One region of the Alcanivorax sp. 97CO-5 genome, then DNA from elsewhere that is predicted to be linked to it. Evidence: predicted binding sites of a transcription regulator. Region 1 holds the regulator's gene; the other holds the start of a gene.

What was found. The regulator sigma-54, encoded in region 1, starts transcription at its own class of promoters, with help from an activator protein. The targets are predictions, from matches to a motif close to TGGCACNNNNNTTGCTNT.
Region 2: a site for sigma-54 is predicted at 1,280-1,297, ahead of Y017_RS13385 (TorF family putative porin). Genes of this name have one in related genera too.

Annotation. Positions count from the first base shown of each region.
Region 1 covers NZ_KI965903.1:145,108-149,619, forward strand. The annotation lists gene rapZ (RNase adapter RapZ) at 1-285, opposite strand, end outside; gene ptsN (PTS IIA-like nitrogen regulatory protein PtsN) at 392-865, opposite strand; gene hpf (ribosome hibernation-promoting factor, HPF/YfiA family) at 881-1,180, opposite strand; gene Y017_RS10035 (RNA polymerase factor sigma-54) at 1,291-2,754, opposite strand; gene lptB (LPS export ABC transporter ATP-binding protein) at 2,892-3,617, opposite strand; gene lptA (lipopolysaccharide transport periplasmic protein LptA) at 3,614-4,213, opposite strand; gene lptC (LPS export ABC transporter periplasmic protein LptC) at 4,188-4,512, opposite strand, start outside.
Region 2 covers NZ_KI965906.1:153,123-157,634, reverse strand. The annotation lists gene Y017_RS13390 (endonuclease/exonuclease/phosphatase family protein) at 1-297, shown strand, start outside; gene Y017_RS13385 (TorF family putative porin) at 491-1,204, opposite strand; gene Y017_RS13380 (hypothetical protein) at 1,419-1,901, opposite strand; gene Y017_RS13375 (M14 family zinc carboxypeptidase) at 2,007-3,053, opposite strand; gene Y017_RS13370 (YiiX/YebB-like N1pC/P60 family cysteine hydrolase) at 3,333-4,061, shown strand; gene Y017_RS15130 (isoprenylcysteine carboxylmethyltransferase family protein) at 3,961-4,422, opposite strand.

The sequences.
Region 1 (4,512 bases):
AGTGTGATCATCCGCATCTAAGTAGATGATTTCGCTGCGAACCTGCTGTTCATTAAGTGCGTGAAGAATGTTGTCGAAGGCCAGTAACTGGGCGGGGAGGTTGCGAGCATCAATACCAACGGCGACCCGCTCAATTGGGGGGTCGCCTTCACTGAGTTGTTTTGCCAGGGTGGGTAGCATGCCGACAGGCAAGTTGTCGACGCAGTAAAAGCCTTGATCTTCCAGTGCCTGCAGCGCGGTGGTTTTCCCTGAACCGGAGCGCCCACTGATAATGGTGAGTTTCATGGTTGCACCGCTCGCGGGTGGCTCGCAGTATATTGGAACGCAAGACCGATAGGTGAGGACGTGTTTTGGATGCGCGGCATAATGCGCGAGAGCCTGCTGTGTTGCTTCATGATGCCAATCGTAACTCTGCCTCAGATTCTATCGCCGCCTGGTAGAGCTGCTGGTTGTCAATGCTGCGTCGCAGTTCTGTACGGTAAGTCTCGTCGTTGAACAGGGAGGCCAGATGGCTGAGGGTTTTGAGATGTTGTTCCGGGTTGTCCTGGGGGACGAGTAATACAAACACCAAATCCACAGGCTGACCGTCAACGGCGTCGAAATCAATGGGGGTTTCTAGTTTTAACAACAGGCCTACAGCCTGTTGGCAATGTCCTAGTCGACAATGAGGAATGGCAATGCCTTCGCCAATGCCCGTGGAGCCCAGTTTTTCCCGGGCGACCAGAGCGTCGAAGACTTCCTGCTCATTAAGGCTGCCACAGCTGGCAGCTGCCAGCTGTGCAACCTGGTCAAGCAGTTGTTTCTTGCTGCTGGCCTGTACGCCGTGATGGGTGCGGGCCAGAGTCAGTAGTTCGCGAACTCGCATAATTGTCGCTTTGGGTTAGTGACCGTGCTTGTGGCTGACGGCTTTTTCTTTGTGTTTAAGAATCTGACGATCCAATTTGTCCGTCAGTTTATCGATCGCAGCATACATGTCATCTGCCTCAGCGGTGGCAAAGACATCGGCCCCGGAAATATGAATTGTGGACTCGGCTTTGTGGCTTTTGGGTTCCGGGGAAAGAATCACCTGGATGCTGGTAATTTGGTCGAAATGGCGCTCAAGGCGGGAAAATTTATCTCCCACATAAGTGCGCAAGGCATCGGTAATTTCCAGGTGATGACCGCTGATATTAATTTGCATGGCTGGCTCCTTTACCTGTTTGAGAAACCCGGGATAAAGACCTTGTTTATTCAGCCTTTCAGGCTGGCCTCGCAAGGTTTTCCCCGCGTTCCTGGGTCCGTTCTGGCGCTCTACACTAAACGTTTACGGGCGCTAGAAGACGGTATTCTCATCGCTTCTCTGTATTTGGCGACGGTCCGGCGCGCTACATTAATTCCCTGCTCATTGAGCAAGCTCGCCAGCTTGTTATCACTGAGTGGCTTGCGGGGATTCTCTGCAGCGACCAGTTTCTTAATAATGGCACGAATAGCAGTGGAGGAACACTCACCGCCGCCGTCGGTTCCCACATGACTGGAAAAGAAATATTTCAGCTCAAAGACGCCGCGTGGTGTCATCATGTATTTCTGATTGGTGACCCGGCTGATGGTTGACTCATGCATTTCAACAGCATCGGCAATATCCGCCAAAACCAGGGGTTTCATGGCTTCATCGCCATAATCGAAGAACCCTTGTTGCACGTCCACGATGCGGGTGGCCACCTTGAGCAAAGTGTCGTGGCGGCTTTGCAGGCTCTTGATGAACCATTTCGCTTCTTGAACGCAATTGCGCAAATATTGCCCGTCTTCACCGCTGGTGGTACGGGCAATGCTCGCGTATTGCTGTTGCAGGTTGACCCGCGGAAGGACGTCGTCGTTTAGGCTCACCTGCCAGCGACCTTGATGTTGGCGGACGATCACGTCAGGAACGGCGTAGTCCACTTGAGGTTCGCCAATTTGCTCACCGGGGGCTGGGTCCAGGGTGCGCAGTAGGGATAAAGCCTCTAGAAGGACCTCTTCAGAGAGCTGAAGGGTGCGGCGCAGTGCGGTGTAATCGTGCTTTTCTAGTAGGTTCAGATGTTCCAGTAGGGCAGAGGCTTCGTCGCGCAATGGGGTGTCCGCTGGCAGTTGGCGCAGCTGGACGCCGAGGCAGTCAGCTAGGTTGACGCTGGCGACGCCCACCGGGTCGAACTGTTGCAACCGGTGCTGCACGGCAAGCACTTCATCGTGCTCCAGTTCGTCTCCTTCGGTGAGTAGGTCTGGCTGGGCATTCACCATGTCGACGATATCGCTTAGGGGGGCAGTGATGTAACCACGGTCGTCCAGGGACTCGATAATCGTTATGGCGATTATCCGGTCTACATCGCTCATGGGGGTGAGGTTTAGCTGCCAGAGCAAGTGGTCCTGTAAGTTGCCGGAAACGGCGTGTCGTTGCTGCCATTCGTCGGCATCGTCGGGGAGTGCGGCGCTGTTGCTGGTGCTCTGGCCGGAATAGACGTCATCCCATTCGGTTTCCACCTCGGGCTCGTCTTGTATCAGTTCTTCTAGGGCGTTATCACGGTCGGTGTCGAGCTCTTCATCCTGACGTTCTTCGTCATGCTCGGGGAGGGCATCGTCACCGAAATCGTCTGCCAATTCCAGCAGGGGGTTGCTCTCTACTGCTTGCTGGATTTCCTGGCGCAGGTCTAAAGTGGATAGCTGCAAGAGGCGAATGGCCTGCTGCAGCTGCGGTGTCATGGTGAGCTGCTGGCCAATTTGTAATTGTAGTGTGGGCTTCATACTGCTCAGTATTCTGCTAGTCCCCAAAAAACCCAGGATAGCAGTCTATCTACACGCTAAGCAATATTTGTGCCAGGTGAAACTGTGTGCTAGGGATGACCGCAAGTCACAATAGAAGAGAGGATTTGCGGCGGACCTTATAGTCTGAAATCGGCGCCAAGATAGACGTCTCGCACTTGTTGGTTGGCAAGGATAATATCCGCGTCACCGGAGGCGATGATGTGGCCAGCGCTGACGATATAAGCGGTGTCACAGATATCCAGGGTCTCGCGTACATTGTGGTCGGTGATTAAGACGCCGATGCCGCGTTCTTTGAGGTGGCGAATGATGCCTTTGATGTCGTTAACCGAGATGGGGTCAACGCCAGCAAAAGGTTCGTCCAGCAGAATGAAGTCAGGGTCTGTGGCCAAGCCTCGGGCGATTTCCGCGCGGCGGCGCTCGCCGCCGGACAGGCTCATCCCCAGCGAATCGCGAATGTGCCCGATGTGGAATTCCTTGAGCAGGCCTTCCATGCGCTCGTGGCGTTCCGCTTTGCTAAGCTCCTTGCGGGTTTCTAGGATGGCCATGATGTTCTCTTCCACCGTTAGGCGGCGAAAGATACTGGCTTCTTGAGGCAGGTAGCCAATCCCTCGCTGGGCGCGACCGTGCATGGGCAGGTGAGTAATGTCCGTGTCGTTGATTTCAATGCGACCGGCATCGGCCTCCACTAGCCCAACAATCATGTAGAAGCAGGTGGTTTTGCCGGCCCCATTGGGCCCCAGTAGCCCGACTATTTGGCCGGCTTCTACATCCAGGGAAACGTCTTCGATAACCCGGCGACCCTTGTAGCTTTTTGCTAGGTGATGGGCGCGTAAATGGCTCATGGTGTGTTGGGCTCCGCCTTAGGTGATGCGCTGTCGCTGCCTTCACTTTGGGTGTCGTTTGGGTTGCCGTTATTCGCTTCAATATTCGCGTCGACAGGGGCATTAGTTGTCTGGTTTTCGGCGGGGATTACCAGCCGCACCCGTTGGTCACCTTCACTGCTGGCGTCCACTCGCTTGGAGTCTAGGCTGTATTCTACCTTGGCGCCCTCGAAAGTGTTGCCCTGGTGTTCGATGTAGGCATCGCCGGTCAGGACCAAGGTGCGCGCTTTAATATTGTAAACCAGATTTTCAGCGTGGGCGTTAAGGCCTTCACCCTCTTCCATGCGCACCGGGGTGCCGGTAGCTTCCACCCGAACCAGCTCGCTATTTTGGGTGAACATGCGCATTTCATCGGCAAACAGTTTGCGCTTGCCTTGAATCAGTTCCACGTTGCCGCTGTACACGCCGCTGCCGGCACTCTGCTCGAAACGACCGTTGTCTGCCGTGACCTGGATCGTGCCTTCCATGGGGGCGGCCTGAACGCCCAAGGGGAAAGCTATAAGCAATGCCAGTACGGCGAGATTGCAGGTGCTATGAAGCCGGTGCTTCAAATTCACTCTTTACTCCTTTTTTTAGTTCCAGAACGCCCTTGTTGAGATCTGCTTCCAGGGCGCCAGCACGGGTCTGGCCGGAGTCAAACCGCATTTCTACGTCGCCGGGGGTGGTGGCGATGTTAGTGTCGCTGTTGAAATGCAGTTCTTCTGTATTCACGGTCATTTTCTGGATCGGATTATTCACATTGACCTTGCCAAGAAAAGAGATCAGGTCGCCGTCTTCTTGCACGATGCCTTGCTCGCTAGTGATGGTCCAGCTGCCTTTGTCGTTGGCCATGATCAGTACTGGGGCTTGCATCTTG
Region 2 (4,512 bases), on a different contig from region 1:
ACTTGGGGGCAGGGGCGATTTTCGGCCAGCTACCGGCGTTTTGAGCAGGCGGGGCTGCTGAATACCTGGGCTGAATTGCCTAAAAAATCACGCTACAGTTTTCGTTATCGATGCCAGCCACAGGCTCTGGATCATATTTGGGTGTCTCCTATTTTAAAAGCGTTCGTTAATCAGGTGGCGGTGAGTCGCGGTCATGCGGGTCGCTACGATAGTCTGTACCGCTCGAAGGGAGTGAGCCCTGTATCAGATCACGATGCACTGGTGGTGTATTTCACAAACCCTGTAGCGGGAGGCTAGGCGCTAGAAGAAATAATATGGGGCATTGTTTGAGTCAGTGGGGGCCGCTTTTTGCTTTTACGCGTCAGGCATTGATCATCAAACGTAAATTAAAAAAACGCCGCAGGGTTGCTTGCGTGTTTGCGAGGACCTAGGGAGGAGCCCCGCGGCGTAAAATCGTGAGCGACCGGAGTCGCTCAAATAGCGTTGTCGTTTATAGCGGGAAGCTGTAGCCGACGACGAACAGAGGGTCTTGATCATCGGAAACGGGGGAGAATTTATCGCTATCTACAACCTTGGAGACGGTAAAGGTCAAGTTTTCGATGGGAGAGTAGCTCAAGTCCACGTGGGTGTAGTCACTGTCGTCAGCTTCATACATCCAGGTGCCCACCAAGATACCAAAATCTTCGTAGTCGTAGCCCAAGGTAACGTAGTTGTCATCACCAAAGCTCATATCGGTAGAGCCATCACCCCCATCAGAAATATTCTTCTCCCAGCCAGCATAGCTGTATAGGGTCGCACTGAAGCCCCCCATACCCAGGCCGAGAATAATTTCGCCCAGCTCCCCGGCGCCCACATCGAATTCCGGGTAAACGTAGGTGATGTAGGACAGGTCATAGCTAAGGCCGCCTGCTTCACCACCGAAACCTACGTAGAAATCGGTTTCAGTAGAAGTGGTGCCCCCTGCTACGGGTGTACCAGCAGAAGAAATCCAAGTGCCTGCATAAAAGCCTGCGTCGGTGGTGAAGTCTAGGCTGCCGGAAACGTTAGCCGTACCGGCAGACACATCCTGACCACGCCACAGGTACATGCTGGCAATCCCCAAACTACCACTGATTTCTGCAGCTGCCATAGACGGAGCCACCACGCTTGCTGCCGCAATAGTGGAAGCAATGAGCGTTTTCTTCAGACCAAGTACGTTTTTCATGTGCAACCCTCTTAACAAGTCTAATTTGTTCAAATGTGCGCGGGTGGCGCACCGCCTATCAGGCTCGAAAGAGAGAATGCAGAGAGCGTGCCAGTTTTATTTTTTCTTTATATAACAGTGGTTTGAGTATAATTAGGGCGAGGTGAGCGGTGTGGGGTAGCAGTAACAAGGAAGAGGGTGCACCGCAATGGTGCGGCGCACCAAATTAGGGTGTTTATGACGGGCATTCCCAGTCGACGTGTACGGCGTCCGCGGAGCGACCACGACTATCGGTTAGTGATAGGCCGCATTGCCCCTGACTGAAACTAAATTTTGCCTGATAGTGTTCGCCCGCCAGCGCTTCGAATTGCAGAGCGACTCGACAGCGGTCCCGCGTGGTGCTGTTGGTGCTTTTTTTGTTGTAGAGAATGCCAATCCGAGCTTGCTTAGAGGCTTCCAAGCTAGTCGTTACTTCTGGGCTCTTTTTCATGGCCTCCATTAGCTCATTCAGGCTGTCGCCGCCAATGGGCCGTTGAGAAATGGAAAACTCGGTGGATTGGAATCCCTCGCCAGGGACACAGATAACAGGCTGCGCTGCTGTATCGTTGCTGGTAAAGGTGATCTCGGCGGTGTTATCACCGTAGGGTTGTTGGTAGCTACTGAAGTGCTGGCACCCAGTGAAAAGCAGAGCAATAGCCGGAACAAGCAGAGGTTTCATACCTGGTTTCCTGAAAGTCGAGTTAGGGCAAGTGTAAGGCAGAGCGCGTCGTGACCCAACCTTGTGCACAAGGCGATGCAATTGCAGGGCCAGTTCCGGGTGGAATCAGTGGTTTTCCAAAAACCAGTGTTGAATGGCTTTTTGGGTGAGGAGGTTACGTTCACTGGCAGAGGGCAGCCAATTGCCGGCATTACTGGCCATAGCGGTGAGGAACTCGAACAATGGTAGGTGTTGGCGTAGAACCCGGTGGTGGCGATGGCTGATCATTGGATTGAAGTAACCGAAAAAATCCAGCATTTGGCGTGGGTTTTTACGCACCCAGAGCCACGAGCCCATTTCTAGTGTGAATGGCAGGAAGGTGCGGTCCGGCTGCTGTTCCTGAGCGTCGTCGTAAAGGTAATCCCACAGGTCTCCGTGGGTGGTGTAGTTAATTGACTGGGGCTCGATGAGGTAGGGGTGATGGTTCGGGTAAGTTTGTTCAAAGACCTGCTTTAGTTTGTAGACCTCAGCAATGTGTGGAATCGGTCGGTGGCTTCGTGCGTAACAGCACCAGACTCGATCTCGGCGGCCAAAGCCGCTGTGACAATCCAGGCTCATGGAGAACGGCGAGGAAAACAGTTTCTCGCGTACCGTGCGGATGACTGCCTGGGCCTCAAGCTCCATGGGAGCGCCGGCTTTTCCCCTATACCAAGGTAAATGGCGGCTGATGCGATGGCCGCCCACTAAAAAAGGGACCCTTCCCATGGCGTCTACTGGAGCGTTGCGCATCAGATCTACCCCGTTGGGGTTGCTGCGGGTGCGTCGCCAGATACCGCCGGGATTAATCATCGGCATGAATACCAAACGTACTTTTTCTAGGCGGCGATGTAGCTGGTCATCCCATTGCAGGCGATGAATCAGGCTGTGCAGCCAGGACAGCAGTACCTGGCTGCCAATTCTTTCTACCCCATGGACGCCACCAAAGAATCCTACTACCGGCGCATTGGGCGAACGGCTGCCTAGTTCAATTACCTGTATCGGCAAGGACAATTCGCCTATGGGTACGTGGTGTACTGTGGTGACGCGAAGGTGCCGCTCTCCGTGGCGTATTAATGCATTGAGTTCCAGCAGCTCTGGTAGGTGGCGTTGCAATAAGTAGAGCTTGTCTTCCATAGGAGGGGTAAGAGAGAGGCACAAGGTGTTGCTGAGGATAGAGGTTGGAGATAACAGAAATGTGACGATGCAAGCCCCACCCGTGTGTGCTTGGCGCTGACCCGATAAATCGCGGGGGAATTCCGTTATCTGCCTCCACACAGAAGTGAGCCGTGTTGTAGCTGGAAGCTTGAGGTTCTTTTCTCCCTTTCACCAAACCGTGATGCCACTGTCAGAAGGCTGTCATTTGATCTGTTTAATTTCTCGTTCACGGTAGCCAGAAAACCGGGAGCGTCTGTAATGACACCATCTCTGGATTTTTCTTTTGCCCTCCGTACGGGGGATTTGCTGCTTTTTTCCGGCCGGGGCTTTACCAGTGATGTGATTCGGGTTTTTACGCGCAGTCCCTGGAGCCATATTGGCATGGTGCTTCATCTGCCGGGCCAGCCAGAGCCGTTGGTATTGGAGTCCACTACGCTCAGTGAATCCCCAGACGTTACCCTTGGCTACCCAGTCGCCGGGGTGGCTCTGGTGCCATTGCACAGGAAAATCCAGGATTATTCGGGAGCGGTGGCAGTGCGCCGCCGGCATGGCCCAGACCTGACGGAACGTCAGCAACGAATGGTGGTCCGTATGGCTCGCCGACTTCTACATCGCCCTTACAAAAACTATGTGTTTTGCAATGCGCTGGATGTGCTCACCGGCTATACCCGGCGTTCAGATCAGCGGGGTTGGTTTTGTTCCGAGCTGGTGGCAGAGCTTTACCGTCGCCTTGGTTGGTTGCCTCTGGACACCCGGCCCAGCACTTTGGTACCCGGCCATTTCGGGTCCCGTCACATGCGTTTACAGCATGGCAAGTTGGGGCCGGTGGAATGGATTAAATCTGAGACTCCAGGAGCCGCCATGCTCGATGGGGGAGATGCGGCATTTACAGCCAGCGCCGCACTTTATGGCGATATGCCTGCCACTGCTCACCAAACTGTTGGGCATGGAACGCTTCTTCCGCCGCAATCACATGCTGCTGGATAACCCAGATGACAGGCGCCCACATTATCAGCATGCCGGTGCTGTGTTGAGCCAGCGCCATGGCCAGGTGAAGACAGGCAAAGCCCAGATAAATCGGATTACGACTGAGTGCGAACACGCCTTGGGTCAGCAGCGTCTTAGCGGCTCGGTGTGGCATCAGGGTGGTATGAGCGCGCCGCAGTTGTATTACGGCAGCGAGAACAAGACTGATACCAATCAGTGCCAGTACCAGGATGACCCACTGCTGGCCAAGAAAATGCACGGCAGGGAGGTTCAGGGCACGGTCCAGCCCGTATCCCATTAGCAGGCCACCGAGAAACAGCGCCGGGGGGGGCATCATTATTTTGGGGTGTTTAAGTGGCATGAAATCTCCCGTCATGTCGTTGGTTGTGCAAGCTTGGATTGTATCCGGCCCGGTGCGTTTAAATCACGGAAAAATACTTGGCTGGGTATG